Regions from separate parts of the Streptomyces sp. NPDC051662 genome, predicted to be linked through region 2. Evidence: riboswitches for the same ligand, from Rfam matches in the RefSeq annotation. Region 2 holds a riboswitch; the other holds the start of a gene.
What was found. Region 2 has a riboswitch for glycine ahead of gcvP (aminomethyl-transferring glycine dehydrogenase). Riboswitches for the same ligand answer to the same signal wherever they lie in the genome.

Region 1: linked by a shared signal. The riboswitch ahead of gcvT (glycine cleavage system aminomethyltransferase GcvT) and the one ahead of gcvP (aminomethyl-transferring glycine dehydrogenase) in region 2 are both predicted to bind glycine.

The regions. Positions count from the first base shown of each region.
Region 1 covers NZ_JBFAZD010000009.1:102,057-116,815, forward strand. Annotated here, with positions in the region: gene AB0M67_RS17055 (RidA family protein) at 1-139, shown strand, start outside; gene AB0M67_RS17060 (N-acetylmuramoyl-L-alanine amidase) at 245-2,461, opposite strand; gene AB0M67_RS17065 (hypothetical protein) at 2,791-4,128, opposite strand; gene AB0M67_RS17070 (hypothetical protein) at 4,282-5,028, opposite strand; gene AB0M67_RS17075 (RNA polymerase sigma factor) at 5,154-5,774, opposite strand; gene AB0M67_RS17080 (hypothetical protein) at 5,853-6,284, opposite strand; gene AB0M67_RS17085 (L-serine ammonia-lyase) at 6,513-7,895, opposite strand; gene glyA (serine hydroxymethyltransferase) at 8,040-9,308, opposite strand; gene gcvH (glycine cleavage system protein GcvH) at 9,325-9,702, opposite strand; gene gcvT (glycine cleavage system aminomethyltransferase GcvT) at 9,808-10,980, opposite strand; glycine riboswitch at 11,130-11,227, opposite strand; gene AB0M67_RS17105 (AAA family ATPase) at 11,399-12,148, shown strand; gene AB0M67_RS17110 (enhanced serine sensitivity protein SseB) at 12,298-13,038, shown strand; gene AB0M67_RS17115 (enhanced serine sensitivity protein SseB C-terminal domain-containing protein) at 13,316-14,101, shown strand; gene AB0M67_RS17120 (ABC transporter permease) at 14,484-14,759, shown strand, end outside.
Region 2 covers NZ_JBFAZD010000013.1:3,341-18,099, forward strand. Annotated here, with positions in the region: gene AB0M67_RS22185 (mannose-1-phosphate guanyltransferase) at 1-143, shown strand, start outside; gene AB0M67_RS22190 (DUF881 domain-containing protein) at 254-1,183, shown strand; gene AB0M67_RS22195 (small basic family protein) at 1,180-1,512, shown strand; gene AB0M67_RS22200 (DUF881 domain-containing protein) at 1,518-2,306, shown strand; gene AB0M67_RS22205 (FHA domain-containing protein) at 2,389-3,273, shown strand; gene AB0M67_RS22210 (MerR family transcriptional regulator) at 3,290-4,027, shown strand; gene AB0M67_RS22215 (bifunctional nuclease family protein) at 4,081-4,554, shown strand; gene AB0M67_RS22220 (MerR family transcriptional regulator) at 4,734-5,303, shown strand; gene AB0M67_RS22225 (DNA polymerase IV) at 5,351-6,883, shown strand; gene AB0M67_RS22230 (PRC-barrel domain-containing protein) at 6,778-7,176, opposite strand; glycine riboswitch at 7,290-7,387, shown strand; gene gcvP (aminomethyl-transferring glycine dehydrogenase) at 7,565-10,450, shown strand; gene AB0M67_RS22240 (DUF5999 family protein) at 10,606-10,812, opposite strand; gene AB0M67_RS22245 (hypothetical protein) at 11,127-11,735, opposite strand; gene AB0M67_RS22250 (glutamate--cysteine ligase) at 12,239-13,762, shown strand; gene AB0M67_RS22255 (substrate-binding domain-containing protein) at 13,842-14,759, opposite strand, start outside.

The sequences.
Region 1 (14,759 bases), on a different contig from region 2:
CCTGTTCCTGGAGGGGGTCGCTCGGGCAGCCGCGAAGCTGGGCACCACCCCGGTACCGCCGGCCACACTGCTGGGTGTCGCGGCACTGGACGTGCCCGCCCATCTGGTCGAGATCGAGGCCACCGCGGTCCTCGACTGAACATCCGCCCAGCGGGACGCTGTCCGGCTCCGGGCAAGGAATTGGCCCTCGCGACCGCGGTCGGGTCGCGAGGGCCAACGTCTTGCGTCTTGCGGGGGCCAGGGCCTACTTGATGTGGACGAGGCCGTCGGTGGTGATGGTGGGACGGCCGCTGGTACCGACCACGACGATCTTGACGGTGTGCTTGGCGCTGCTGGACCAGGTCTTGGTCCAGATCGCGTCCCGGTACAGGGTGGCGGCGGACTTCAGGTCGACCGTGGCGACCTTGGCGCCGTCGACATAGACGTATGCCTGGCCGGAGCCGGAGGCGCGGGAGACCACCCAGGCGGCGGAGCTGCCGGTGAAGGTCCAGGTGAGACTGGCGTTCTTGGCGGCGCTGGAGTAGGACTTGCCGCCCAGGTAGCTGGTGGAGGAGCGGGTGGTCCAGCTGCCGGACTTGACGGCGGAGCTCTCCTGGAGGATCACGGGGGTGTACGCGGGGGAGGACGTGCGGTAGTTGCCGGCGTAGTCGTAGGCCCGCATCGACCAGGTGGTGGCGGTGCCTGACGGGGCGGTCCGGCTGGAACTCGTGGTGGTCGGGCCGAAGGTGGCCGTGGCCGGGGACAGCAGGCTCACCTGACGCAGAGCCTTGTCATCCGCGGCCTTCCAGCCGAGGGTGACCGGGACAGCGGTGGTGTTGACGGTGCCGGTGCGCAGGGAGAGCGCCGGGTTGGTGGTGAAGGTCGGTGCGGTCGTCTCCGCCACGACGCTCAGCGCGGCACTGGTGGCGGTCTTTCCGGACTGGTGTGTCGCCCGCACGGCGACGGTGTGGCTGCCCAGGGCCAGGGTGGCGCCGGCGGAGGTGGCGGCTCCCGAGGTGGTGGCGGCGACCTTGCCGTCGACCAGCAGCTCGAACCTCTTGATGAGCGCGGCCGGCGTGGTCGCCGTCCACTTCACGGTGATGGCGCCCTTGGCGTAGTACGTCGAGCCCGAAAGGGCCGCGCCGTCGACCGAGGTGGCCTTCAGACCCTGCACCGGGCCGGCCGCCAAGGCGCGGATGGCCGGCAGCTGGGCGTAGAGGGAACCGCCGGGACACTGGGTGTTGTAGCCGTCACGGTGGCTGGTGATCCGTGGGAAGGCGTACGTGCTGCCCGCGGTGAAGCTGGTGCCGAAGTAGTTCTTCTGGGTGGCGCCGGCGGTGAGCTGGGTGGTCCCGGCCGGGTCGGCGCCGTACTGGCCGAGCTTCCAGGCCGCCAGACGGGCGATGGAGGCCAGCGCGGCGCTGGAGGCGTTGGTGGACGTGTAGTCGCCGAGGACGGAGATGCCCGTGGACTCCCGGTTCCAGCCGTAGGCGTGAGCACCGAGCACCGGCATGTCGACACCGCCCTTGCGGCCCTCGAAGAGGGTGCCGCACTTGTCGACGAAGAAGTTGTAGCCGATGTCCTTCCAGCCGTTGACCTGTACGTGGTACGCGTGGATGCCCCGCACGATCGACGCCGAGTCGGCGCAGGAGTAATCGTTGGTCCCGGCGGTGTGGTGGACGAACACGGACTTCACGTCCGCGTTGTACTCCGGTGCGTCGGGGCTGATCGACTCATCCGCGCCCCAGCCGGCGCGCGAGGTGATCGGTGGTTGGGGCACGGTGGACGGCGGCGCCGAGGGCGTGGCGGAGGCGGACGGGCTCGCGGACGCGCTCGCCGAAGCCGAGGGCGAAGTCGAAGCCGAAGCCGAGGGCGAGGGCGAGGGCGAAGTTGAAGCCGAAGGAGCCGACGACGTGGAGTCGGTGGCGCCGGGTGTCTCCGCCACGAACGCGGCCGGCTCGGCCACGCCGCCGGCGACCTTCATCTCGGCGGTGGTCGCCACCCCGGGGTCGACCAGGTTGACCTGGAGCCCCTTGGGCAGGCCTGAGCTGGTGGTGCCGTCCTCATGGACGACCCGGACCTGGACGCCGTCGGAGGGGCCGACCCACAGCGGCTCGGACGCGCCGCGCGCGTCCGGGCCGGCCTCAGGGGCCGCCACCGGGTTGTCTCCCGCGTCAAGATCCCGCCAGGCGGTCCACTCGCCGGTCTCGCTGCCGCGGGTGCGCACCTCAGCGGTGCCGTGCAACTTCTTGGCGGCGCCCGTCCAGGAGACGCCGAGCAGCGAGAACTGCCGGGTGTCCGTGTTTGGCAGCTCCCGCTTGCCGCTCGCGGTGCTCTTCAGCGTCAGGTCGTAGACCTTCACCGGCCGCTTGGCCCGGCTCTGTGCGCCGGGTTGGTCGGCCGGGTCGGCGACGGCATAGGTCACCACGCCCCCGCCCCCCAGTACCACCGCACCGAGCGTCAGCCACGCCCGTCGCTTCAGGCTCAGTGGTCTGTAGGCATGCGATGTACGACGACTCAAGATGCATCCACCCCAAAGCAGGCCGGAAAGGCCGCGGAAGAAAGTTCAGAAGAAAGCTCAGAAGAAAGTCACGTGGGGCGCATACGGCATGCGCATGGCCCATTCCCCCAGCGCGCGTCGGTCGGTAATCGTCACGGCCGCGGGGAGAAGAGTGACGGTGATCACTTCGCGGTCGGTTCCGGGCCGGGCCGGGCCAGGACGTCAACGGTCAACGGGCATCCTGCCCTGACGACGAATGCGGTGGTTCCCCCTGTCGTCATGACAGGGGGAACCACCGGTGCTCAGGGTGGCTACTTGGTGATCGTCACCGTCGTCCGACTCGTCGCGGACAGGTGCTGGCCGTCGCCGTTGTATGTGGCGGTATAGGTGATGTCCCCCGTCTCGTTCGGGCGTTCCGTGAACGTGAACTCGCCCGTCGCCGTGGAGACGGGGAAGGTGCCGGCCGGAGTGCCGGTCGGGTGTTCCGGGTCCGTGCGGGTCACGTCCACCGTCGTGCCCGCCGGGAAGGGTTCCGCCGCCGACAGCCGGCCGGTGATGGTCAGGTCCTTGCCCTTGCGGGAGGTCGCGGGGGCCTCGAAGCCGAGGGCGGTGTCCAGCTTGCCGGCGTCCGGGAGGACATGGAGCGTGGGGGCGCTGCCGTAGGACAGGCCCGAGACGGCGAAGAGGCGGTTCTCGTCCGGGGCCCAGGCGAGGCCGTCGCGCTGGATGTCGTTCACCACGTACTCGTGGAGCGACGGCCAGGTGGAGCCCGGGCGGTAGGTCTTCACGAAGTCGCCGTCCGCGCCGGTCGCCACCGTTCCGTCGGTCGCCACGGCCACCGCGTTCGGGAACTGCCAGCTGGAGTAGACGCCGTTCGACGACAGGTCCGACAGGCGGACGATCTGGTGGTCGGACGGGTTGTTCGCCGCTACGACAATGTTCTGGCCGTCCGCCGTCACCGCGAAATCGTTGAGGAACGCGATCGACGGCGACGAGGCGAAGCGGCGCTCGGCGCGCTTCCGCAGGCCGTCGGTCGCCGTGTCGTAGACCGCCAGGCTGGCCGGGCTGATGCCCTCCTCGCCCGCCACCAGGACGTTCGGGTCAGCGGGGGACGACGCCAGGGTTGGGGCGTAGGACCAGTACCGGCCACTGGGAACGAGCGTCGCCGCCGGGGCCGGAGAGGCCACGTCGAGCGAGCCGATGCCGCCGCTGCCGCCGGCCGCGTAGCCGAACCACAGCTTGCCGCCGGCCATCGCCAGGGTCTGGGGCGAGGTGTCCGCGCCGGTCGGGTAGCGGTTGGTCTCGGTCAGGGTGGCGGTGTCGATCTCGGCGATCGCGTCGACCGTCGACAGGGCCACGTACAGCTTGCTGGAATCCGCCGAAAGCACGAGGCCCGCGGCCCCCTCCTCGGCGGTGATCTGCCGGACGACCGAGCCCGCGTAGTCGGTGACGACGATGCTGCCGCCGGCCGGGTCGCTGACGAACACCCGGTCGTGCACTCCGTCGACGACGATGTCCCGGAACGAGGCGCTGGGCAGCGCCACACTCGTCTCCTCGGCCGTGGCCGTCACCGTCCCCGCCCCGATCAGGGTCAGCGAGCCGATCAGTGCCACTGCCACCGCGGTGGCGGTGTGTTTGTGGATGCGCAAGTGAACGAAACCTCCTTGGAGTTGGGGGCCGTTGTCGGCCTCCAGTTCAAAGAGCGCAGGGCGATGGACAGGTGTCACCGGGAGGCGCGGGTTCGTGTCCCCCGGGTGGCCCCGGACTCGCGGCCGAAGCGCTCACCGTGCTCGCTCGCAGTGCTACTTGTCCTTGTTGTTCCCGTTCCCGTTCCCGTTCCCGTTCCCGTTCCCGTTCCCGTTCCTGTCCCTGTTCTTGTTGGTCGCGTTGTCGGCCGCCTTGTTCGGCTTCTCGACGGTGGGGCCGCCCTTGGTGTTCCCACCTGACGTGCCCGGCTTCCCGCCCTTCTCGGCCTGGGCCAACTGATCGGCGCAGTAAGCGGCGACGTCCTCCTCACCGCCCGCGGCCGTGATCAGCCGTTGCCAGGCGGTCGAGTTCACCGCATTGCCCCGGCCCCTGACCGACTCGTACGCGCGGCAGTGGGCCTCGGTGTCCTTGGCCGTTGCCGGGCGGCCGGAATCGGCGGAGGCGCGGGGCGCACCGGACTTCGTCGCGTCCGGCTCCGCGGCGGAGCGTTCCGGGGCGCTCGGCGACGGACGCTGTCGTTCGCGGACCTCGTCCTTCGGGTCTCCGGCAGGGGCGTTTGAGCCCGTGCCGACGCCCGCGACCGCGACGCCGCCCAAGGTCAGGCCGGTGATGAACAGGGCGATGGTGGCTTTCAACGAGCGCCGTGTCCCACGGGGCTTCTTCGGTCGCCAGTCGTCCCACTGCCGGGTCCGCGCGTCCTCGTGCGTTCCCGCGTCACGGGCGGCGCGGAACGCGGCCGTCGCCCGCTGCTCGGCCTCCGCGGTCGTGGCGTCCTCGATCAGCGCGCGGGCCAGCAGCGGCTCCAGTACGGCGCCCTCGGCCTCATCCGCGGTCCCGTGCACACGGCTACCGGGGTATGTGCGCCGACGGCCCCACGTTCTGCCGTAGCTCTGTCGATCACCCATGCCCGTGCCCATTCCTGCCCGACGACGGTTCGGTCCGTTGTTGTCTCTGGCGCCGTGATAGTTCATGTCGACTGCCCCAGCGTGTGACGATTCTCTTCCGTCACACCCGCGGCTCCGAGCTGGCGTGCCAGGCGTCTCAGCCCTCGGTACGCGGCGGTGCGCACCGCACCGGGCCGCTTGCCGAGGACACGGGCCGCGGCGGGGCCGTCGAGACCGACGACGACGCGCAGGAGCACGGCCTCGGCCTGGTCGCGCGGCAGTGAGCTGATCAGAGCCAGGGCCTGCGCGGTGGAGAGGGACTCCAGGGCCTGGTCATGAGTGGTATGCGGATCGGGCAGCTCGACGAGTACGTCCTGTTCGAGGATGGCGGGCTGGGGGCGTACCCGCCGACGGCGCAGATGGTCGAGGGCCCGGTGCCGGGCGATGGTCGCCGTCCAGCCGCGGAAGCCGGCCCCGTCCCCCTTGAACCGTCCCAGGTCTCGGGCGATCTCCAGCCAGGCGTCCGACGCCACGTCCTCGGCGTCGTCACCGACGAGCCCCCGCAGATAACCGAGCAGTCCGGGCTGCACGACCCGGTAGGCGGACGCGAAAGCCGCTTCGTCGCCGGCCTGGGCCCGCGCCACGGCCGCGCCCAGCTCCTCGTCGTACGCCCGTATGTGCCGGGGCTCCCTTCCGTGGCCCAAAACTGTCCCCGTTCGCACCGAGTTCGTAGCACTTCGCGCCGTGCGACACGGTTCGGCCGTGTCCACGCCCCGTGATCATCAGGCCGCCGCCTGCCGGGCCCTTCCATGGAGCATCAGGTAGAAGATCTGCAGCGACTCCCCGGGACCACCCACCTCGAAGCGGTTGAGGACCTTGCCGAGGGGGTTCCAGACACGACCGTCGGGCATACGCACCCCGACGGGCTGGCCGAAGTAGGCGCGTTGGGCGGCGTCGAAGTCCACCCACACCGCTCCGGCGCGCCGCACCAGCACCTCACCGACGTACGCCCCGAGGCTGAGAAGCGCGTCGCGTACCCGCTCCCGGTCGGCCCCGCCCTTGCGGAGCCCGTCGACCAGGAAGTCGACGATACGCAGACTGCGCACGGAGTAGTCGAGCGGGAGCCGGTGCTGGGCGATGACGCGGGTGACGAAGACCGTCGCGTACGGACGCATCTCGCCCGCGCGCGGCACATGTTCGTCCACTGTGTCCATGAGTCCCACCCCTTCGCTCGTTTCGGGGGAACTCCCAGCGCGGCTCCCCCAGTTGGTCAAGCGGATGCCGCACCGTGAACATCACGGGTCATGGGTGTGTCGATCGACACACGGCGAACTCGTCGACCGCGTACAACCTTTGTGTCTTTCTCGCGTCGGTGAGGGCGAAGCCGGGGTTCGGGGCACCACGGACGGAACGACGGGCGACAGCGAGGCCGCCTCCGGCCGTCAGCACTCGATGATGTTCACCGCGAGCCCGCCGCGCGCCGTCTCCTTGTACTTGACCGACATGTCCGCGCCCGTCTCCTTCATGGTCTTGATGACCTTGTCCAGGGAGACCTTGTGGCTGCCGTCGCCGCGCAGTGCCATCTTCGCGGCCGTGACCGCCTTCACCGCCGCCATGCCGTTCCGTTCGATGCACGGGATCTGGACCAGGCCGCCGACCGGGTCGCAGGTCAGGCCCAGGTTGTGTTCCATGCCGATCTCGGCGGCGTTCTCGACCTGTTCGGCGCTGCCGCCCAGGACCTCCGCGAGGGCGCCCGCGGCCATCGAGCAGGCCGAGCCGACCTCGCCCTGGCAGCCGACCTCGGCGCCGGAGATGGAGGCGTTCTCCTTGAAGAGCATGCCGATGGCGCCCGCGGCGAGCAGGAAGCGGACGACGTTCTCGTCCTTCTCCTCCGCCGTGGCGCCGCCGGCCGCGAAGTTCATGTAGTAGTGCAGTACGGCCGGGATGATGCCGGCGGCGCCGTTGGTGGGGGCGGTGACGACGCGTCCGCCCGCGGCGTTCTCCTCGTTCACGGCCATCGCGTAGAGCGTGATCCACTCCATGGCGTGCGCCTGCGGATCGCCCTCGGCGCGCAGCTGGCGTGCCGAGTGGGCGGCGCGGCGGCGGACCCTGAGGCCGCCGGGCAGGATGCCCTCGCGGGCCATCCCGCGCGAGACGCACGCCTGCATGACGCGCCAGATCTCCAGCAGCCCGGCGCGGATCTCGTCCTCCGTACGCCAGGCCTTCTCGTTCTCCAGCATCAGCGCGGAGATCGACAGACCGGTGTCCGAGGACAGCCGCAGCAGCTCGTCGCCGGTGCGGAAGGGGTACTTCAGCACGGTGTCGTCGAGCTTGATCCGGTCCTCGCCGACGGCGTCCTCGTCCACGACGAAGCCGCCGCCCACCGAGTAGTACGTCTTCTCCAGAAGCACGGCGCCGGCCGCGTCGTACGCGAAGACCGTCATGCCGTTGGCGTGGTAGGGCAGGGTCTTGCGGCGGTGCAGGACCAGGTCCTTGTCCGCGTCGAAGTCGATCTCGTGCATGCCGAGCACATTGAGCCGGCCGCCGGCGCGGATACGTTCCGCCTGATCGTCGGCGCTCTCCACGTCGACCGTACGCGGCGAGTTGCCCTCCAGGCCGAGGAGAACGGCCTTGGGGGTGCCATGGCCATGGCCGGTCGCGCCGAGCGAGCCGAACAGCTCGGCCCGTATCGAGACGGTGTGGGCGAGCAGGCCCTCGTTCTTGAGCCGGCGCGCGAACATCCGCGCCGCGCGCATCGGACCGACCGTATGGGAGCTGGACGGGCCGATTCCGATCGAGAACAGGTCGAAGACCGAGATGGCCACGGGGAACTCCTTGCTGGTTGGTAGACGCCGTTGTCTGCCGGGGTGGTGCAGAGATGACGGTGACACGCGGGGGAACGTGGTGCGGGGCACCGCGCCGCACGGTCCAGTGTGCGCGGTGCCCCGGAACTCAGGCCGTACGGATGACTACAGGCCCGGGTACAGCGGGTGCTTCTCGGCCAGCGCGGTGACCCGGCCGGCCAGCGCCTCGCGGTCGAAGGAGGGCTTCAGGGCCGCCGCGATGATGTCGGCGACCTCGGTGAAGTCCTCGGTGGTGAAGCCGCGGGTGGCCAGGGCGGGCGTACCGATCCGCAGGCCCGAGGTGACCATCGGGGGGCGCGGGTCGTTCGGGACGGCGTTGCGGTTGACCGTGATGCCGATCTCGTGGAGCCGGTCCTCGGCCTGCTGACCGTCCAGCTCGGAGTTCCGCAGGTCGACGAGAACGAGGTGTACATCCGTGCCGCCGGAGAGTACGGAGACACCGACCTCCGTGACGTCCGGCCGGCCCAGCCGCTCGGCGAGGATCCGGGCGCCGTCCAGGGTGCGCTGCTGGCGCTCCTTGAACTCGTCCGTGGCCGCCACCTTGAAGGAGACCGCCTTGCCCGCGATGACATGCTCCAGCGGGCCGCCCTGCTGACCGGGGAAGACCGCGGAGTTGATCTTCTTCGCCAGCTCCTTGGTGGAGAGGATCACACCGCCGCGCGGACCGCCGAGGGTCTTGTGCGTGGTGGTCGTGACGACATGCGCGTGCGGCACCGGGTTGGGGTGCAGGCCCGCGGCGACCAGACCGGCGAAGTGCGCCATGTCCACCATCAGATACGCGCCGACCTCGTCCGCGATCCGGCGGAAGGCGGCGAAGTCCAGCTGGCGGGGGTACGCGGACCAGCCGGCCACGATCAGCTTCGGACGGGACTCCTTGGCCAGCCGCTCGACCTCGGCCATGTCGACCTGGCCGGTCTTGTCGTCGACGTGGTACGCGACGACGTTGTAGAGCTTGCCGGAGAAGTTGATCTTCATACCGTGGGTCAGGTGCCCGCCGTGGGCGAGGTTCAGACCCATGATCGTGTCGCCGGGGGAGAGCAGCGCGAACATCGCCGCCGCGTTCGCCTGGGCGCCGGAGTGCGGCTGCACGTTCGCGTGCTCGGCGCCGAAGAGCGCCTTCACCCGGTCGATGGCGATCTGCTCGATCACATCGACATGCTCACAGCCGCCGTAGTAGCGGCGGCCGGGGTAGCCCTCGGCGTACTTGTTGGTCAGCACGGAGCCCTGCGCCTCCATGACCGCGACCGGAGCGAAGTTCTCCGAGGCGATCATTTCGAGCGTGGACTGCTGGCGGTGGAGCTCGGCGTCGACGGCGGCGGCGACGTCGGGGTCGAGCTCATGGAGCGAGGCGTTCAGAAGCGACTTCGAAGACATCACGGTCCCTGGGGTCTCAGTTGCCGGAAAACTCTGTGTACTCATCGGCGGTGAGCAGGTCATCGGGCTCCTGCGCGACACGTACCTTGAACAGCCAGCCGCCCTCGAACGGGGCGGAGTTCACCAGTGAGGGGTCGTCCACGACGTCCTGGTTCCTCTCGGTGACCTCACCGGTCACCGGGGCGTACAGATCGCTGACCGACTTGGTGGACTCCAGCTCTCCGCAGGTCTCGCCCGCGGTCACCGTGTCACCGACCTCGGGGAGCTGGGCGAACACGACGTCGCCGAGGGCGTTCGCCGCGAACTCCGTGATGCCGACCGTCGACACACCGTCCTCGGCGGCCGTCAGCCACTCGTGCTCCTTGCTGTAGCGCAGCTGCTGGGGGTTGCTCATGACCTGAATTCTCCTGTACGCGGGGGTGTGGTGCGGAACAGCTGTCTTACGGACCGAGACGGCGCCCGGGTCGCGGACCTGACCGGGGGTGTGCTGACGTCCGTATCACTTCTGGCGCTTGTAGAACGGCAGCGCCACGACTTCGTACGGCTCGTGGGAGCCGCGGATGTCGACCCCGACGCCCGCCGTGCCGGGCGTGGCGTACGAGGCGTCGACGTACGCCATGGCGATCGGCCTGCCCAGGGTCGGGGAGGGGGCGCCCGAGGTGACCTCGCCCACGACGGCGCCATCCGTGACCACCTGGTATCCGGCGCGCGGGACCCGGCGGCCCTCGGCGATCAGGCCGACGAGCTTGCGGGGCGGGGCGGACGCGGCGCGCTCGGCGGCGGCCTGAAGGGCCTCGCGGCCGACGAAGGCGCCGCCGTTCGAGGTCTTCTCGAACTTCACGACCCGGCCGAGACCGGCGTCGAACGGGGTCAGCGCGGTGGACAGCTCGTTCCCGTACAGCGGCATGCCGGCCTCAAGACGGAGGGTGTCGCGGCAGGACAGCCCGCAGGGCACCAGCCCGACGCTCTCGCCGGCCTCGGTCAGCGCCTGCCACAGCCCCTCGGCGTACCGGGGCTCGACGAACAGCTCGAAGCCGTCCTCACCGGTGTAGCCGGTACGCGCGATCAGCGCGGGGACACCGGCGACGGTGCCCGGCAGGCCCGCGTAGTACTTGAGCCCGTCCAGATCGGCGTCGGTCAGCGACTTCAGGATGCCCGGGGACTCGGGGCCCTGGACCGCCAGCAGCGCGTACGCGTCCCGGTCGTCGCGTACCGCCGCGTCGAACCCCTCGGCGCGGGCGGTCAGCGCGTCCAGCACCGTCTGGGCGTTGGAGGCGTTGGCGACGACCATGAAGGTGTCCTCGCCGAGGCGGTAGACGATCAGGTCGTCCAGGATGCCGCCGTCCTCCTGGCAGATCATGGTGTAGCGGGCGCGGCCCACGGCGACGGCGCCGATATTGCCGACCAGCGCGTAGTCGAGGAGGTCACCGGCCGCCGGTCCCGAGACGGTGATCTCACCCATGTGGGAGAGATCGAACAGACCGGCGCGGGTGCGGACGGCCTGGTGCTCCTCGCGCTCGCTCGCGTACCGCAGCGGCATGTCCCAGCCCGCGAAGTCGGTCATGGTCGCGCCCAGCGCGCGGTGTGTGGCGTCGAGTGCGGTGAGACGCGGGGCTCCAGGGGCGCCGGAGGTGCCGGGCGTGCTGGTGCTGCTCGGGGGGACATGGCTCATCGGTGTGACTCCCAGGGCATGACGGCGAGGACGATCCTCCCCATCTGTCATCGGAACCTGAGAGGTTCATCACGGCCACCCGTGAGCGGGCGGCCATGACTTGCACCTTGGGTGGAGCCGCAGAGCTGCGGCCCGCTTTTCAGATCTGCCTCATCCACGCGGTACGGGGCCTGAGAGATTCAAGGGAGGAACTTGCTCCTTCGGCGCCCGGCGCACACGGTGACCGGGACTCTCCCGCGCGGATTCAAACGGCCGGTATGCAGTTGGCGGGCACATCATCGCACGCATCGCCGCCGAGCGGGACGGCCGGTCCGCAACTCGCCGACCCCCGGAAAAAGCTTGTGGCGCATTACCATTTCTTTACACTTCTTGGGCAAGGGTCATGGGCCAGGCCGACTGAGCTGACAGGGGGACGGCGATGATGTCGCAGGGGTCCGGTACGTACCCGACGACGGCGGGGGTGCCCACACAGACGGGCACAGCCGCACAGCCCGGCGCACCCGCCAGGGACGGCTCGTTCCGGGAGGGCACGTTCCGGGACGGCGCGGCCCGCCTCGCGCGGGTCGTCCGCGATCTGCGGGGGCGGGGGCCCGCGGTGGCGGGCGGCGCGCGAGGGCGCGGCACGAAGAGCCTGGTCTTCGCCGAGGGCGATCTGGTGGTCGTCTCCGGGCTGCCGGGCAGCGGCAAGTCGACCTTGATCCGGCGAGCCGCCGAGGCCACCGGTATCGACTCCCAGGACACCCGGGACCGCTGGGCGCGCAAGCTGCCGCGCGCCCTGCCCTACGCCGTCTACCGCCCGCTCGTCCGGATAGCGCACTACGCGGGCCTGTGGCGCGCGCTCGGCTCCGGCGGGAGCGTCGTCGTCCATGACTGCGGTACGCAGGCGTGGGTACGGCGCCGGCTGGCCCGTGAGGCGCGCAGGCGTGGCCGCCGGCTCCATCTCGTCCTGCTGGACGTCCCGCCCGAGGTGGCGCGCGAGGGGCAGCGGGAGCGCGGCCGGGGTGTGTCCGGCTACGCGTTCGCCCGGCACCGCCGCGCGGTCCGCCGGCTGCTCGCCGACGCCGAGACCGGCCGCCTCCCCCGGGGCTGCGCCTCTGCGGTCCTCCTGGACCGGGACGCGGCGGCGGCGCTGGAGCGGATCGCGTTCCCGGCCACCCGGGCGGAGTGAGCGACCGCCCCACCCGCGCGTGTGTCCTCGGAGCCGGGGACACGGTCCGGCCAACCGGCCGTACGGACGGAGCCGTTCGGGGGCGGCGCGGGGGCCCGCTCTCGGTCTAAGGTGCTGCCGCGGGGACGAGGGTGGCGAAGGAGAGCACGGTGAACACAGCATGGCCGGGCAACGAGCTGGAAGAGGTGCTCATGGCCTCGCTCGGCGCCGACGCGGCGGGCGGACGGCTGGTCGAGGTCCTGGGACGCAGTGAGGTCTGGGTGCCGCTGCCCCAGGGCGGCGGTCCCGACAGCCCCGACCTCGATCTGCCGACACTGGAGATAGAGGGCCTCCCCTATGTCCCGGTCTTCAGCTCCGAGCAGCAGTTCCTCCAGTGCGTCGGCGCCCATATGGCCTTCACCGTCGCGCCCGCCCGTGACTTCGCCCGGGGGCTGCCCCCGCAGCTCGGTATCGCGGTGAACCCGGGCGGTGTCGTCGGGATGCCGCTGCCGCCGCCGGCCGTCGCCGAGCTGTGCCGGGTGGGGCGCACGCCGCTCGACGGCCCGGCGAGCGGGGGCCGGGTGCGGCTCTTCGAGCCGGACTGGCAGGAGGATCCGGTCGAGTTCCTCGCCGCCGCCGGGGCCGAGTTCGAGGCCTCCGGCGTGGTGCTCTCGGCCCGCCGCGCGCTCGCCAGCGTCGAGGGTGAGCACCCCGCGCTCTTCATCGGTGTCCAGCTCTCCTCCTGGGAGGCCGCGGACCGTAACGCGCCCATGGACGCGCTCGGCCGGGCGCTGGGCCGGGTCGCGGTGGGCTGGCCCGTCAATCTCGTCCTGCTGGACGTGGCCCAGGACCCGGTCGGTGACTGGCTGCTGGAGAAGGTGCGGCCGTTCTATCAGCGCGCCCACGCATAGTCGAGGGCGGAACGGGCAGTCGGTACGGGCGGTCGGTGCGAGCCGACAACCACGGGCGGGGCAGGGAAAGAGACCGGCCACGCCCGCGCCCCTGTGGCGGGCGCGCCGGTCGTCAAGTCTGTGTCAGGAAGCCCCTCTAAGCTGGTTTGATGGCTGGGCCGTCGCACCGTGTGCCCGGCGGGTCGCCCTTCCCGCGGCGGACCGCCCCGGGCACCCGGGGACGCGCGGACTTCGGGGGGCTGGACGAGTGGTGGATCGAAGAGGGGCGGGACCCAGAGTGAGCGCGTCAGGCACCGCGGCGGCCGGGCAGGTCGAGCACATGCTGCGCCAGGTGACGCCGGGACGTTACGACGCGTACGAGGCGCTGCTCCAGGCGCTCGCCGACGACAGTGTCTGGATGCTGCTCTGGCACGGCCGCGCCGGATCGCCCGATGCCCAGTACGGCAACATGGAGATCGACGGCCTCGGGTACGCCCCGTGTGTCACCTCCGCCCAGGAGTTGGCGGTCAGCGGCTGGACGCGGGCCCATGAAGTGGTCTCGGGGCGCGACATCGCCCGCGCCCTCTACCCCGACCGCTGGGGGATCTGGCTCAATCCGCATGCTCCCGGCGGCGGTGTCGGCATCCCCTGGCTCGATCTGCGCCGGATCGCCACCGGTCTCGACCGGATGCCCGCGGGACCGCTCAGGCTCTCCGAGCCCGCCATCGAACTCCCGCAGTTCTACGCCCAGCTCACCCAGAACGCGCACCGCACGCCCGCCGTGCGCTCCCTGCGCCGCGCCTGGGTGCAGCCGGCCCTCGGCGCCCCGTATCTCGCGATCGGCCTCGACCTGTACGACACGGGTCCGGCCTCCGTCGACTCCGTACGCACGATGATGGGGCAGTCGATCGCCGCGGTCCCGGACGGGCTGCCGGTCTCGACGGTCGCGATGTCCGACGAGTACGACCCGGTCACGATGTGGCTGCGCGCCAACACCAGGCCCTTCTACGACCGCGAGGCGCATGCCGCGCCCGCGCCGTCTCCGGGATACGGCTACCCGCCGCCGGCCACCCGCGCGTACTGAGCGGCACCGCGCGGGGTACGGCGCCGCGTCACCGGGCGCGCATGCACTGGTTCCCCCCTGTATGGGGGGAAGTTGGGCGTCATGCCCGATCTGGGGGAATAGTGACCGAGATGGTCCGCTGAGAAGATCACAACGTCCGGATAACGGTAACCCTCGGATCGCATCACGGTTGAGCAAACATTCCCTGTGAGGGCTGGCGGGTGATCGCGATAGGACTGAAGACTCCCTGCAGCAGGTGGACTCGGCCTAGTGTGCGATGCGCTGACAGAAGCAGTTCCCCCCACATATTCCGGGGGACCACCATGCGACATGTGAAGTGAAAGAGCCGCTACAGCGGCGGTCATGGGCCGGCCACCGTCGGCCGAGAGGGGTCTCCAGCGTAATGACGGCACCTATCGAGACCACCGGGTCGGCGGCGCAGGCGCAGCCGGAAGCGGTGCTGGAAGGCGCCGGGGGCAAGCAGATCGAGGGCCGTTCGCTCGGCCGGATCGCGTGGACGCGTTTCAAGCGGGACAAGGTCGCCATGGCGGGCGGCGTCATCGTGATCCTGCTCGTCCTTGTCGCCGTACTCTCCAAACCGCTCCAGTCGGTCTTCGGTCTTGACCCCAACGCCTTCAACCAGGACCTCGTCGATCCGACGCTGCTCGCGCCCAAGGGC
Region 2 (14,759 bases):
TGGAGGCCGACGGCCGCTGGGTGATGGTGCTGCCCGACCCGGCCGAGGCCGTCACTCATTTGTGGGCGGAAGGCCCCGATGACGCGTCGGCGCAGGCGCTGCTCGACGAGTGGTCGTCGGTGGTGGACAGCGCAGGTCATTAGGGCCCTTCTCTGGTGTGTCACCGGCGTGCCGTACGGTGTGATCGACCGCCGTCCGGCGCGCCGGTGGGGCCATTCGGCGGTAGCGCCCCCGACGTGCGACGATGTGCGTCATGTCGCAGCAGCCCCCCATTCGGAGCACCGGCTCTCCGCCGCCGCGCCCCGACGCGTCGATGTCGCTGCTGAACAATGTGATGGACCACAGCCTCGATGAGGGCTACGCGGAGGCGGCGGCCCGCAGGGACGCCGAGGAGGGCGGGCTGCCGCGCACGCTCAAGGCGAAGCTCGGCCTCGCCGCGGGTCTGGTGCTGGCCGCTCTGGTCGTCACGGTCGGAGCGGCCCAGGCGCGGATCTCGGCCCCCGTGGTGGCCAAGGAGCGCGAGGAACTGATCAGCCGGATCGACGCGGAGACCGCCACGGCGGACACGCTGGAGCGCACGGTCGAGAAGCTGCGTACCGAGGTGGGTGAGCGCCAGCGCGCGGCCCTGCGGGCTCACGGCGGTGACCAGGGCGAGCTGGTCGCCCTGCTCGCGGGAGCGACGCCGGTGCACGGTCCCGGCGTACGGCTCGTGGTGGATGACGCCAAGAACACCGAGTCCGGTGGCGGCGGACCCCGGGAGAGCAGTGACTTCTCCGATACGGGCCGGGTGCGCGACCGCGACATGCAGCGGGTCGTCAACGGGCTGTGGGAGTCGGGCGCGGAAGCGATCGCGATCAATGGGCAGCGGCTGACCTCGCTGTCCGCGATCCGGGCCGCGGGCGACGCCATACTGGTCGACAACAGGCCGCTGGTGCCGCCGTACGAGGTGCTCGCGGTGGGGGACGGAAAGAAGCTGAGCACCGCGTTCCAGGACAGCGCCGACGGTCAGTATCTGCACGCGCTGCAGGAGAACTTCGGTATTCGCACCAGCATTTCGGATCAGGAAGAGGTGCGTCTGCCTGCCGCGCCGAGCCTGATCGTACGTACAGCAGAGCCGAAGGCCGCCGACGCCGGGAAGAGCAACGGACAGGGCGCGGCCAACACCGGGAAGGGCACATCGTGATCGCGGTACTGGGCCTCGTCGTGGGAGTCGTGGTCGGATTGTTGGTCCGGCCCGAGGTGCCGGCGGTGGTCGAGCCCTATCTGCCGATCGCTGTCGTCGCCGCGCTCGACGCGGTCTTCGGGGGACTGCGTGCCATGCTCGACGGGATCTTCGTCGACAAGGTCTTCGTCGTCTCGTTCCTTTCGAATGTGGTCGTCGCCGCGCTGATCGTGTTCCTGGGCGACAAGCTGGGCGTGGGCGCCCAGTTGTCCACCGGCGTGGTGGTCGTGTTCGGTATCCGTATCTTCTCCAACGCTGCCGCGATCCGCCGGCATGTGTTCCGGGCGTGAGGCCGATGAGCGGCGGAGAGACCCCCAGGAACGAGGACGGTACGAACCCCTCGTCGGAGCCGGAGCGCCAACAGCTCACAGGCCGCCAGCGGTTGGCCGCGGGGCTGTGGCCGCCGAGGGTGACCCGGGCCCAGCTGATCGTCGCGGTCCTGCTGTTCGTGCTCGGACTCGGGCTCGCGATCCAGGTCACCTCGAACAACGACGACAGCGCGCTGCGGGGCGCACGCCAGGAGGACCTGGTGCGCATCCTCGACGAGCTCGACAACCGTACGCAGCGTCTTGAGGACGAGAAGCAGCGTCTCGACGCCCAGCGCACCGAGTTGGAGACCAGCTCGGACCAGGCCGAGGAGGCGCGCAAGCAGACGCGGGAGAAGGAGCAGCAGCTGGGCATCCTGGCCGGCACGGTCGCGGCGCAGGGGCCCGGCATCACGCTGACCATCGACGATCCCAGCGGCACGGTCGAGCCGGACATGCTGCTCGACGCGATCCAGGAGCTGCGGGCGGCGGGCGCCGAGGCCATCCAGGTCAATGACGTGCGGGTGGTCGCCGATACATACTTCTCAGGTACGGGAGGTGACGTTCAGGTGGATGGCAACCGAGTCGCCACCCCGTACGTCTTCAAGGTCATCGGTAAGCCGCAGGATCTGGAGCCCGCCCTCAATATTCCGGGCGGAGTGGTCCAGACGCTGGAGAAGGAGCAGGCCACAGCCACGGTGGCGCGTGCTGAGAAGATCATCGTGGATGCCTTGCGACCGGCGAAGCGTCCTGACTACGCTCGGTCGTCGTCGCAGTGAGGCAGGGGTGCATGGCAGCCGCCGTACGCGGGCATGAGGTTGCGGGGGGTCGGCGCACGATCAGCGTGGTGCGTGGTGGAAACTGTCCGGTGGATACGGACGTTGTCAAGATGTCCGGGTCGGCAGGTGTGTTCATTCAGGGTTCGTCCTGCCCCACGGGCGGGTCTGTTTCGGTCAAGGGGAATCGCCCGTGAAGTTGTTTGCGAAGTTGTTCGGCAAGAGCGCACGCGAGGAGGGCGGCTCCGCTCGCCATCGCGCATCGCGCCATGGCCAGAGCGAGGAGTCGGGTGGCGAGCGCCCGCTCTTCCGTGACCAGGTGGGGGGCGACGCCTCCGGCGCGTCGTCTGTTGACCCTGCTGGTCCCGGCCGCATAGGTTTCGAGGACTCATCTGTCCCCGGGGGGCAGTCGCGGCAGGAGGTTCCCTCTATGTCGGCCTTGCCTGTGTGTACGAGGTGCGGACACCGAAACGCCGAAGCAAGTCGGTTCTGTTCCAACTGTGGTGCGCCACTGCGGGGCGCGGCTCCCGCGGAGCGTGCCTCGGAGACGACCTCGACGATCTCCATCTCGGGTCTTGAGGCGTATGACTCCGAGGTGACCGGCCAGACGTCGCTTCCCTCGCTCACGCCGGAGGCGCAGGCGGCGGTCGACGCGCTGCCGATGGGATCGGCGCTCCTGGTGGTGCGCCGCGGTCCGAATTCGGGCAGCCGCTTCCTGCTGGACGGCGAGCTGACCACGGCCGGCCGTCATCCTGAGAGCGACATCTTCCTGGACGATGTGACCGTGTCGCGCCGCCATGTGGAGTTCCGCAGGGGCGCCGACGGTCGCTTCACCGTCTCGGACGTGGGCAGTCTGAACGGTACGTACGTCAATCGTGAGCGGATCGATTCGGTCCTGCTGGCGAACGGCGACGAGGTCCAGATCGGTAAGTACCGGCTGGTCTTCTACGCGAGCCAGCGGGGCGCCTGACCCTCAGGGAAGGTCCATGCTGCGCACACCGAAGGGCGGTGCCGGATCCGGCACCGCCCCCACGGGCGAGCCGCCGCTGAGCATCGGCGCGGTGCTCGCCAGACTGCGGGACGAGTTTCCCGGCATCTCCATCTCCAAGATCCGGTTCCTGGAGGCGGAGGGTCTGGTCGAGCCGGACAGGACCCCCTCCGGTTACCGGAAGTTCAGCCCGGGCGATGTCGAGCGGCTGGCCCGGGTGCTGCGGATGCAGCGCGACCATTACCTGCCCCTGAAGGTCATCAGGGAGCAGCTGGACGCCCTGGGGCGCGGCGAGCACATTCAGCTGCCGGGCCCCCAGCGGGGGCCGCTGAGCGCCGTCCCGGAGGCGCGGCACGAAGCCCCGACCGCGGCGCGGATCGGCCGTGACGAGCTGTTGGCCGCGACGGGGGTCGGCGAGAGCCTGCTCGACGAGTGGGAGTCGTACGGTCTGATCACCCTGTTGCCGGACGGCGGCTATGACGCCGAGGCCGTCACCGTGGCCCGGCTTGTCTCGGATCTCGGACGATTCGGTCTGGAACCCCGGCATCTGCGAGTCATGAAGGCGGTGGCGGAACGCGAGGCCGGGCTGATCCAACAGGTCGTGTCGCCGCTGCGTCGCCACCGTAACCCGCAGACCAGGGCCCATGCCGAGGCGACCACGAAGGAGCTGGCCGCGCTCTCCACAAGCCTTCACGCGGCGCTGGTACGGACGGCTCTCGGGGTCCGGCCGGGCTGATCATGGGGGAGTCCGACTACCCAAACCTGCCGGGCACGTCCTAGGGTTGCTGTGTGAACGAGCTCGACGTTGTGGGTGTCCGGGTGGAAATGCCCTCCAACCAACCGATCGTGCTCCTGCGTGAAGTGGGAGGCGACCGGTACCTCCCCATTTGGATCGGACCGGGGGAGGCGACCGCCATTGCCTTCGCCCAGCAGGGCATGGCCCCGGCCCGGCCGCTGACCCATGATCTCTTCAAGGACGTGCTGGAAGCGGTGGGGCAGGAGCTCACCGAGGTCCGGATCACGGACCTGCGTGAAGGGGTCTTCTATGCGGAGCTGGTCTTCGCGAGCGGGGTCGAGGTGAGCGCCAGGCCGTCCGATGCCATAGCGCTCGCGCTGCGCACGGGCACGCCGATCTACGGCAGTGACGGGGTTCTGGACGATGCCGGCATCGCCATCCCGGATGAGCAGGAGGACGAGGTGGAGAAGTTCCGCGAGTTCCTCGACCAGATCTCTCCGGAGGACTTCGGAACCAACAGCCAGTGAGCGGCCGGTGAGCGCTGCGCCGGGCTCTGTCAGCGCATTCGGTCAGCCTTTCCCCGTAAAGGGGTACGGGAAACCACACTCAGGGTGATTATCACTCGGCGTGGCGAGTGTGGCGATCGTTGACGCACCCCGGGCGACTGCCTACCTTCGACAGGGCAGGTCAAGGACGGAGGGTCGGCGTGAGAAGCAGCGGCGACAGTACGGCGGCGGGCGGTCCGTATCCGCTTCACGGCAGTGCCCCCGATCCCCGAGCGGAGACGGTCGGATACCGGGGGCCGACCGCGTGCGCGGCGGCGGGGATCACGTACCGCCAGTTGGACTACTGGGCACGCACGGGACTCGTCGAGCCGAGTGTCCGCCCCGCGTACGGGTCGGGCACCCAGCGGCTCTACAGCTTCCGGGACGTGGTCGTCCTCAAGATCGTGAAGCGGTTCCTGGACACCGGGGTCGCTCTGCAGAACATCAGGGCGGCGGTCCAGCATCTGCGGGCCGGCGGCTTCCAGGATCTGGACCGGGTGACGCTCATGAGCGACGGCGCGACCGTCTACGAGTGCTCCTCGCCCGACGAGGTGGTGAACCTGCTCCAGGGGGGCCAGGGGGTCTTCGGGATCGCGGTCGGCGTGGTGTGGCGGGATGTCGAGGCCGCCCTGTCCCAGCTCCATGGGGAGCGTACCGACACCGGCGAGACGCTGATCGGCAACAACCCCGCCGATGAACTGGCCAGACGGCGGCGGGACCGGGCTGTCTGAGCCGTGGCCCGGGCCGATTGTCAGTGGCGTGAGGGAACATCGGTGATGTGAGATCCGCGCCGACGATCCTGCATCTGGACATGGATGCCTTCTTCGCCGCCGCCGAGCAGGCGGCGAAGCCGAGTCTGCGCGGAAAGCCGGTAGTGGTCGGCGGTCTGGGGCCGCGTGGGGTGGTCTCCACGGCCTCGTACGAGGCGAGACGCTTCGGGGTGCACTCGGCGATGCCGATGGCCCAGGCGAGGCGTCTGGCGCCGAACGCCGCCTATCTCGTTCCGCGCTTCTCGCTCTACCGCGCGGTCAGCGAGCAGGTGATGGAGCTGCTGAGGAGGCTGTCGCCGCTGGTGGAGCCGCTGAGCCTGGACGAGGCGTTCGTGGACCTGGAGGCGGGCGGCTCGGCCGATGACACCGCCTCGGCGCTGGCGGCGGGTGAGCGGCTGCGCGCGGACATCAGGGCGGTGACGGGGCTCAGCGGTTCGGTGGGCCTCGCGGGGTCCAAGATGCTGGCGAAGATCGGCTCCGAGCAGGCGAAGCCGGACGGTCTCGTGCTCATAGAGCCGGGTACGGAGCGCGCCCTGCTGGGGCCCATGCCGGTGCGTACGCTGCCCGGGGTCGGGCCCGCGACGGGGGACCATCTGCGCCGGGCGGGCATGACCACGGTCGCCGAGCTGGCCGAGGCGGGTGAGGACGAGCTCGTACGGCTGCTGGGGAAGTCCCATGGCGCCTCGCTGTACCGGATGGCGCTCGGGCTCGACGACCGGGCCGTGGTGTCCGAGCGCGATGCCAAGTCCGTGTCCGTCGAGGACACCTTCGATGTCGATCTGCACGACCGGGTCAGGGTGCGCACGGAGGTGGACCGGCTCGCGGACCGCTGCGTCGAGCGGCTGCGGGCGGCCGGGCGTTCGGGGCGGACCGTCGTCCTCAAGGTGCGGCGGTACGACTTCTCGACCCTGACGCGCTCGGAGACCTTGCGCGGGCCCACGGACGACCCCAGGGTGGTGCGGGAGGCCGCGGGGCGGCTGCTGGAATCGGTGGACACCACGGGTGGGGTGCGGCTGCTCGGGGTGGGGGTGACGGGGCTCGCGGACTTCACGCAGGAGGATCTTTTCGCCCAGGCCGCGGCCGGTGAGTCCGCCGCCGCGTCGCACGCGTCGGGGGACGAGGGGGTGCGTGAGCCGGTCGCTGCGGAGAGGGGCGTGGGGGAGGGGGCGGTGACGTCCGGAGCGGCGGTGGCCGGGAGCGCCGGCGATGGGCCCGCGCAGACTCCGGACGTGCCCGCCGAGCGGCGATTCCCGGCGGGACACGACGTACGCCATCGCGAGTTCGGTGCGGGCTGGGTGCAGGGCAGCGGGTTGCGGAGGGTGACCGTACGGTTCGAGGAGCCGGGGTCCGCGCCGGGGCGGGTGCGGACCTTCTGGGCCGACGATCCCGATCTGGAGCTCTCGGAGCCGCTGCCCCTGGTGCCGGCGGTGGCCGGTCAGTCGTCCTGGCCGGCCAGCCGTCCGAAGTCGCGCTCCGAGTCACGATCGGAGAGCGAAGCGGGCCGTTCGGGTGGCTCGGGGTCCGGAAGGGCCAGGCCGTAGTGGTGGTACAGCTGGAGTTCCTGGTCGGGGGAGAGATGCCGGCCGACACCGAAATCGGGGGCGTCCCGGATCAGCGCCCGCTCGAACGGGATCCGCAGACCGTCCTGGGAGAGCGTGCTGGGGGCAAGGGGAACGAAGGCGTCGCGACTGAAGAGTCCGGTACGGACGGCGGCCCACTCCGGGATTCCGGTGGCGTCGTCGAGATACACCTCGTCCACTGTCCCGAGCTTATGGCCGTTACGGTCGAACGCCTTGCGGCCTATCAGACTGCGCGGATCAATGTCGGTCTCCACGGTCCCTCCAACTGGTCGCAACTGCTTGTGAATACTACAAAAGTGCAGAACTCGGGCGTCGGCCACTCGAAAGTTGTGCCGAAGGTCGCGCTGGTAGGCTGGCAAGCGGCTGCTGACCCCGTGCGGGAGAGTCCTCCGGAGAGATGGCCGGAGGCGCCGAAGGAGCAAATCCTCCCCGGAATCTCTCAGGCCCCCGTACCGCACGGACGAGGTCACTCTGGAAAGCAGGGCGGGCGTCGGACGGCACCCGCTCTCACCGACGGTGAAAGCCGGGCCGCCTCAGGGCGGGCCGGTGAAGCTCTCAGGTCGAGATGACAGAGGGGGAGGCCGTTCGGGCACCCGCGTCTCGGTGCCCCTCACAGGTCGCGTCGACCAGGAGGCCTCCGCAATGACCGTCAACCGCATTCCGCTCTCCCAGCTGGAGCGAGGCACCCCCTTCGAGCAGCGCCACATCGGGCCCGACGCGCCGGCGCAGGCCAAGATGCTGGCTCAGGTCGGCTACGGCTCGCTCGACGAGCTGACCGCCGCCGCGGTGCCGGACGTCATCAAGAGCACGGAGGCACTGCGGCTTCCCGGGGCCCGTACCGAGGCCGAGGTGCTGGCCGAGCTGCGCTCCCTCGCGGACCGCAATCAGGTGCTCGCGCCGATGATCGGGCTCGGCTACTACGGCACGTACACACCGTCGGTGATCCTGCGCAATGTGATGGAGAACCCGGCCTGGTACACCGCGTACACCCCGTACCAGCCGGAGATCTCCCAGGGGCGGCTTGAGGCGCTGCTCAACTTCCAGACCGTGGTGGCCGAGCTGACGGGGCTGCCGACCTCGGGCGCCTCCCTGCTGGACGAGGGCACCGCGGCGGCGGAGGCCATGGCGCTCGCCCGCCGGGTCGGCAAGGTCAAGGGCGGTGTCTTCCTGGTGGACGCCGACGCCCTGCCGCAGACCATCGCCGTGATCGAGACCCGCGCCGAGCCGACCGGTGTCGAGGTCGTCGTCGCGGACCTGAGCGAGGGCATCCCCGCCGAGGTGGCCGAGCGCGGGGTCTTCGGCGTGCTGCTCCAGTACCCGGGCGCCTCGGGGGTCGTACGGGACATCAGGCCCGTGGTCGAGCAGGCACACGGCCTCGGCGCGATCGTCACCGTCGCCGCCGACCTGCTCGCGCTGACGCTGCTCACCTCGCCGGGTGAGCTGGGCGCGGACATCGCGGTGGGCACCACCCAACGCTTCGGGGTCCCGATGGGCTTCGGCGGACCGCACGCCGGATTCATGGCCGTACGCGAGAAGTTCGCGCGCAGCCTGCCCGGCCGGCTCGTCGGGGTGTCGGTGGACGCCGATGGCAACAAGGCGTACCGGCTGGCGCTCCAGACCCGCGAGCAGCACATCCGCCGCGAGAAGGCCACCAGCAACATCTGTACCGCGCAGGTGCTGCTCGCCGTCATGGCCGGGATGTACGCGGTGTACCACGGCCCCGAGGGGCTGCGGGCCATCGCGAGCCGTACCCACCGCTATGCCACGCTGCTCGCCGAGGGGCTGCGCGCGGGCGGCGTCGAGATCGTGCACGGCGCGTACTTCGACACGCTGACCGTCCGGGTCCCCGGCCGGGCCGCCGCCGTGGTCGCCGCCGCGCGTGAGGGCGGCGTCAACCTCCACCCGGTCGACGCCGACCATGTCTCCATCGCCTGCGACGAGACCACCGGCCGTACGCAACTGGCCGCCGTGTGGACGGCGTTCGACGTGACCGGGGACATCGAGGCGCTGGACGCGGCCACCGAGGAGGCGCTGCCCGACGCGCTGCTGCGGACCGACGACTATCTGACCCACCCCGTCTTCCACCAGTACCGCTCCGAGACCGCGATGCTGCGCTATCTGCGCCGGCTCGCGGACCGTGACTACGCGCTGGACCGCGGCATGATCCCGCTCGGCTCCTGCACGATGAAGCTGAACGCGACCACCGAGATGGAGCCGGTCACCTGGCCCGAGTTCGGTGCGCTGCACCCCTTCGCGCCCGCCGAGCAGGCGCAGGGCTATCTGACGCTGATCAGGGAGCTGGAGGAGCGGCTCGCCGAGGTCACCGGCTACGACGCGGTCTCCCTCCAGCCCAACGCCGGTTCGCAGGGCGAGCTGGCGGGGCTGCTGGCGGTACGGGCGTACCACCGGGCCAACGGCGACACGGGACGTACCGTCTGCCTCATCCCGTCCTCCGCGCACGGCACGAACGCCGCGAGCGCGGTGATGGCCGGCATGAAGGTCGTCGTCGTCAAGACCCGTGAGGACGGCGACGTCGACGTCGAGGACCTGCACGCCAAGATCGCCCAGTACGGCGCCGAGTTGGCCGTCCTGATGGTCACCTACCCGTCCACACACGGGGTGTTCGAGGAGCACATCGGTGACATCTGCGCGGCCGTGCACGACGCGGGCGGTCAGGTGTACGTCGACGGCGCGAACCTCAACGCGTTGGTGGGGCTGGCGAAGCCGGGCAGGTTCGGGTCCGATGTGTCGCATCTGAATCTGCACAAGACGTTCTGCATCCCGCACGGCGGCGGCGGTCCGGGCGTCGGTCCGGTCGGGGTACGGGCCCACCTCGCCCCGTATCTGCCCAACCACCCGCTCCAGCCCGCGGCCGGTCCCGAGACGGGCGTCGGACCGATCTCGGCGGCTCCGTGGGGCTCGGCCGGCATTCTGCCGATCTCCTGGGCGTATGTACGGCTGATGGGCGGCGAGGGCCTCAAGCGGGCGACGCAGGTCGCCGTGCTCGCCGCCAACTACATCGCCAAGCGGCTGGAGCCGCACTACCCGGTGCTCTACACCGGTCCGAACGGGCTGGTGGCCCATGAGTGCATCGTCGATCTGCGGCCGCTCTCCAAGGCGACCGGCGTCAGCGTCGACGACATCGCGAAGCGGCTGATCGACTACGGCTTCCACGCGCCGACGATGTCGTTCCCGGTGGCGGGGACGCTGATGATCGAGCCCACCGAGAGCGAGGACCTGACAGAGATCGACCGCTTCTGCGAGACGATGATCGCGATCCGAGCGGAGATTGAGAAGGTCGCGTCGGGTGAGTGGCCCGCGGACGACAACCCGCTGTGCAACGCCCCGCACACGGCCGCCGCGCTGGGCGGTGCGTGGGAGCACGCCTACAGCCGTGACGAGGCGGTCTTCCCGGCCGGGGTCTCGGCCGCGGACAAGTACTGGCCGCCGGTGCGCCGTATCGACGGTGCGTTCGGCGACCGCAACCTGGTCTGCTCCTGCCCGCCGTTGGACGCGTACGACAACTGACGTGTACGTGCGATGACGTGTACGTGCGATGACGCGGGCCGGACACACGAGGCCGGATCCGCGTCGAGGCCGGACATGCGTCGGGGCCGGTGCGGAGGAAGGTCTCCGGGCCGGCCCCATTCATTCCGGCGGCGTCCGAAAGCCGCCGGGCGGCGTCAGGCCGCCGTCACCACCTGTTCGGTCCGCAGCGGCCGGTGCGGGGCGATGATCTTCCCGTCGGGCAGCAGCTCGCCGGTGTCCTCGAAGAGCAGAACGCCATTGCACAGCAGGCTCCAGCCCTGCTCAGGGTGGTGAGCCATCAGTCGGGCGGCGTCGCGGTCGGCGGAGTCGGCTGTGGGACAGGCTGGTTGGTGCTGGCACATGGGCGAGTTCTTTCGCTGTGTCGTAGTGAGTGTCCTGCGGCTCGATGTGGTCAAGGCCGCCCCCCGTATCTGTCTGGTCCAGTCCTAGTGTTGCCCTAGGGATGGTAATCCGCAGGGATTTCGCGGCAGCGCTTCCTTCTGCTTAAGGACGTGTCACCCAGCCGGACGGTTCAGTTCAACCAGACGGTCTTTTCGGGTGGTTCGGGGTGGCCGAACCGGGCTAGTCCGATCGAGCAGAAAGGTACCCCGCGACCCTAGTGGCCGCGGGGTACGAGAGGAACACGAGTTGTGGGCGCGCTGCCGGCGCTCCGGTGTCAGGCCGGCGTACGCAGGAGCGGCGCGGGGGCGAGCCGCAGCCCGATCATGGGCAGCAACTCGGCGACCCGGTGCGGGCGGTGGGCCGCGATGCCCGGCGGGGCCGGCGCGAGGGGCACCAGGATGTCGGCGGGGGCGGGGGACCCCGTGGAGGCGTCGGCCTCGGTGTCCCCGTGCAGCCAGAGCGTCAGCATGTAGAGCTCGGGCACCGAAAGCAGCCGGGGCTGGTACGCGGTCCCCAGGGTCTCCGCCTGCCGTACTGCCCGCTCCGTCGCGGTGACGTACGGGCCCTCGAAGAAGCGGGCGAAGGCCCAGCCGTCCGCGGTGAGCATCGTGTCCGCGGCGGCGACGGCGCGGTCACCGCTGCGGATCAGGAAGCGCCAGCCGGCCAGCCTGGTCCGTGGCGTACGTCCCGTGGGGGTGGTCCCCCGGGCTACCGGGCCGACCTGGTCGAGCACATGGACGGGCAGCGGGAGTTCGGGGCTCAGCGGTCCCTGGACGGACTGCAGAGCGGGGGTGCGGGCATCGCGCACGGCGGTAGGGGAACCGAGTGCCGCGAGAACGCTGCGCAGGGCGGGCGCGGGAGCCGGGGGAACATGCAGCGGCATGGTGGGTTGCCTCTCACTCAGGAGACAGGGGTGACGCTTGAGGTGGTGCATGGGCGGGTGCGGACGTCGCTGTCAGCGTGCGGGGTCAGAGGTGGGCTCAGGGCCGTAGGCCGGACGCCGACTCTCTGCCTCGTATACGGGAGTTTATACGACACGTGTTCGTGCCATGTTTCTGCTAGCTGTCCTGCATATTGCGGTCAAGGCACTATTAAGTCCATCTCCTGCGTAGTTTCTGCTGATAAGCGCGGAACGCAGGCGTCTGGCCTGGGGCGATTCATCCACCGCGGACGGCCGAAACTCGTCGGCGTTTTCCGCGGCCGGTCGGGCAGTGGATACAGAACACCACGCCATGCCAAAGGAATGTGCCGCACGACCGATGTCCACACTCTACTCGGTGCCCGGAGTGAGCGGGGCGTTACGGATCACTCCGTGTGGGCATTATCGATCGTGACGCGAGCGCCCGGTGCCGCGGGCTGCCCACTCGATCGAGGAGGGACACTTCGATGGGTGAGAAGGTCGAAGCGGGCGGTTCCGGACTGTCCGATCGGCGGAGATACCGCAGGAAGCTGCAGCAGTGCCTGGCGGTGCTGGGGCGACTCCTGGCGGAGGAGGGGTTCGACCGGCCCAAGAATCTGATGGGTCTGGAGATCGAGCTGAATCTCGCGGGGTCCGACGGGATGCCCCGGATGATGAATGCCGAGGTGCTGAAGCGTATCGCCAGCGGTGATTTCCAGACCGAACTCGGAATGTTCAACATGGAAGTGAACGTCGCTCCGCACCGGCTCGGCGGACGGGTTCTCGACCAGCTCGCCGAGGAACTCCGTACCGGCCTCGGATATGCCCACCGCAAAGCGAGTGAGGTCGACGCGGGGATCGTGATGATCGGAATTCTGCCGACCCTCACCCGGCATGACGTCGTCTCCGCGAATCTCTCCGACGTCGACCGCTACACCCTGCTCAACGAACAGATGCTGGCGGCCAGGGGCGAGGATTTCACGCTCGACATCGAAGGGGTCGAGCGACTGACATGTACCTCGTCCTCGATCACTCCGGAGGCCGCCTGCACCTCCGTACAGCTCCATCTCCAGGTGACGCCCGACCGGTTCGCCGATGTGTGGAACGCGGCCCAGGCGATGGCGTCGGTGCAGGTGGCACTCGGTGCCAATGCGCCGTTCCTGTTCGGCCGCGAGCTGTGGCGGGAGTCCAGGCCGCCGCTCTTCGAACAGGCCACCGACACCCGGCCGCCGGAGCTGAAGGCCCAGGGGGTGCGGCCCAGAACGTGGTTCGGGGAGCGCTGGATCGAGTCCGCGTACGACCTCTTCGAGGAGAATCTGCGCTACTTCCCGCCGCTGCTGCCGATCTGCGACGACGAGGACCCACTGCGGGTGCTCGACAGCGGCCGAGTGCCGGAGCTCCAGGAACTGGCGCTGCACAACGGGACGGTCTACCGCTGGAACCGGCCGGTGTACGAGGTCGCGGACGGTGTGCCGCATCTGCGGGTGGAGAACCGGGTACTGCCCGCGGGCCCCACCGTCACCGACGTGATCGCCAACACCGCCTTCTACTACGGGCTGGTGCGCGCGCTCGCCGAGGACGCCAGACCGGTCTGGAGCCGACTGCCCTTCGCCGACGCGGCGGCCAACTTCGATCTCGCCTGCCGTTACGGCATCGACGCGGAGCTGCGCTGGCCGCGCCCCGGCCGGGCCGCCGGACTGACGACCGTGCCGGTGGTCAAGCTCGTACGCGACGAACTGCTGCCGCTCGCCGCCGCCGGTCTGGACGCCTGGCAGATCGAGCCGGCCGACCGCGACTTCTATCTCGGGGTGATCGAGGAACGCTGCAAGCGGCGGATGAACGGGGCCGCGTGGCAGGTGGACACCTTTCACCGGGCGCTGGAGGCCGGTCTTGAGCGGGACGCGGCCCTGGCGGCCACCACCCGTCGCTACTGCGAGCTGATGCATCTGGGCGAGCCGGTGCACAGCTGGCCGCTGGGGTTCCCCGGGGCGTCCCTCGACGGGACCGGATGAGCCGTGACGTACGGCCCGGGGCCCGTCGGCGGGCCGCGCACCGAGCCCGCCGGCTGCGCTCCAGCGCGGTCGGCCGCGCTCAGGAGCGGTCGGCCGCCGCGGAGTCGGGGCCGGTCAGTCCCGCCGACAGCATGACCGCTCGCAGCATTACGGTCCGGATCTCGGCGGGATCGCTCACCTCGTAGCCCGCGCCGCCGGTGGCCCTGGCGATCGTGTCGACCTCGTTACGGTCGGCGTCAGGGCCCACGGCGATCGCGATCAGCGGAACCGGGCGGCGGGGGTCCACGACGGTCTTCAGCCGCTTGATCAGTTCGGCCCGCGAGATCGAGTCGTCGTCCTTGTTGGAGCCGTCGGTGAGGATGACGAGCGCGTTGAACTTGCCGCTCACGTACGTGGCCACCGCCTCCCGGTAGGCGGCCAGCATCGTGTCGTACAGACCGGTGTCGCCGTCCGGGACGGGCTTGAGCGCGGTGACGGCGTGCGAGAGCCGGTCCCGGTGGGTGCCGCCGCCCTGTGCCGGATCGCCCAGCCGGGCCGTGCTCTCCAGCTCGCGGTAGTCCTTGGCGCCGTCCAGCCGGGTGGCGAACTCCCACAGGCCGATCTCGTCCTCCGGGGTGAACCCCGCGAGTGCCCGGAGCAGCGAGGCTTTCGTGACATCCATCCGGCTCTGGCCGTCCCGGCCGGGCACGGGCGCCGCCATCGAACCCGAGGTGTCCACGACCGTCGTCAGCCGTGCGCTCCGCACCGTCACGGTCCACAGGCCGAGCGCCCACTGCCGTGACTCCGAGGACGGCGGTCCCGCGTCGTTCCCTTCGTACGGCTGGGGAGCGAGGCCGCCCGCCGTGCGGAGCAGGGTGGGGTCCAGCGCGGTGTCCGCCACTCTGAAACCGTGCTCCTGGAGCGTGCGGTACGCGGCCTCGTCGCCGAGCAGCGCCATGAACCGCATGGCGGCGCGGCTCTGGTCGGTGGTCAGCTCCGTCTCGTCGACCAGGCTGTA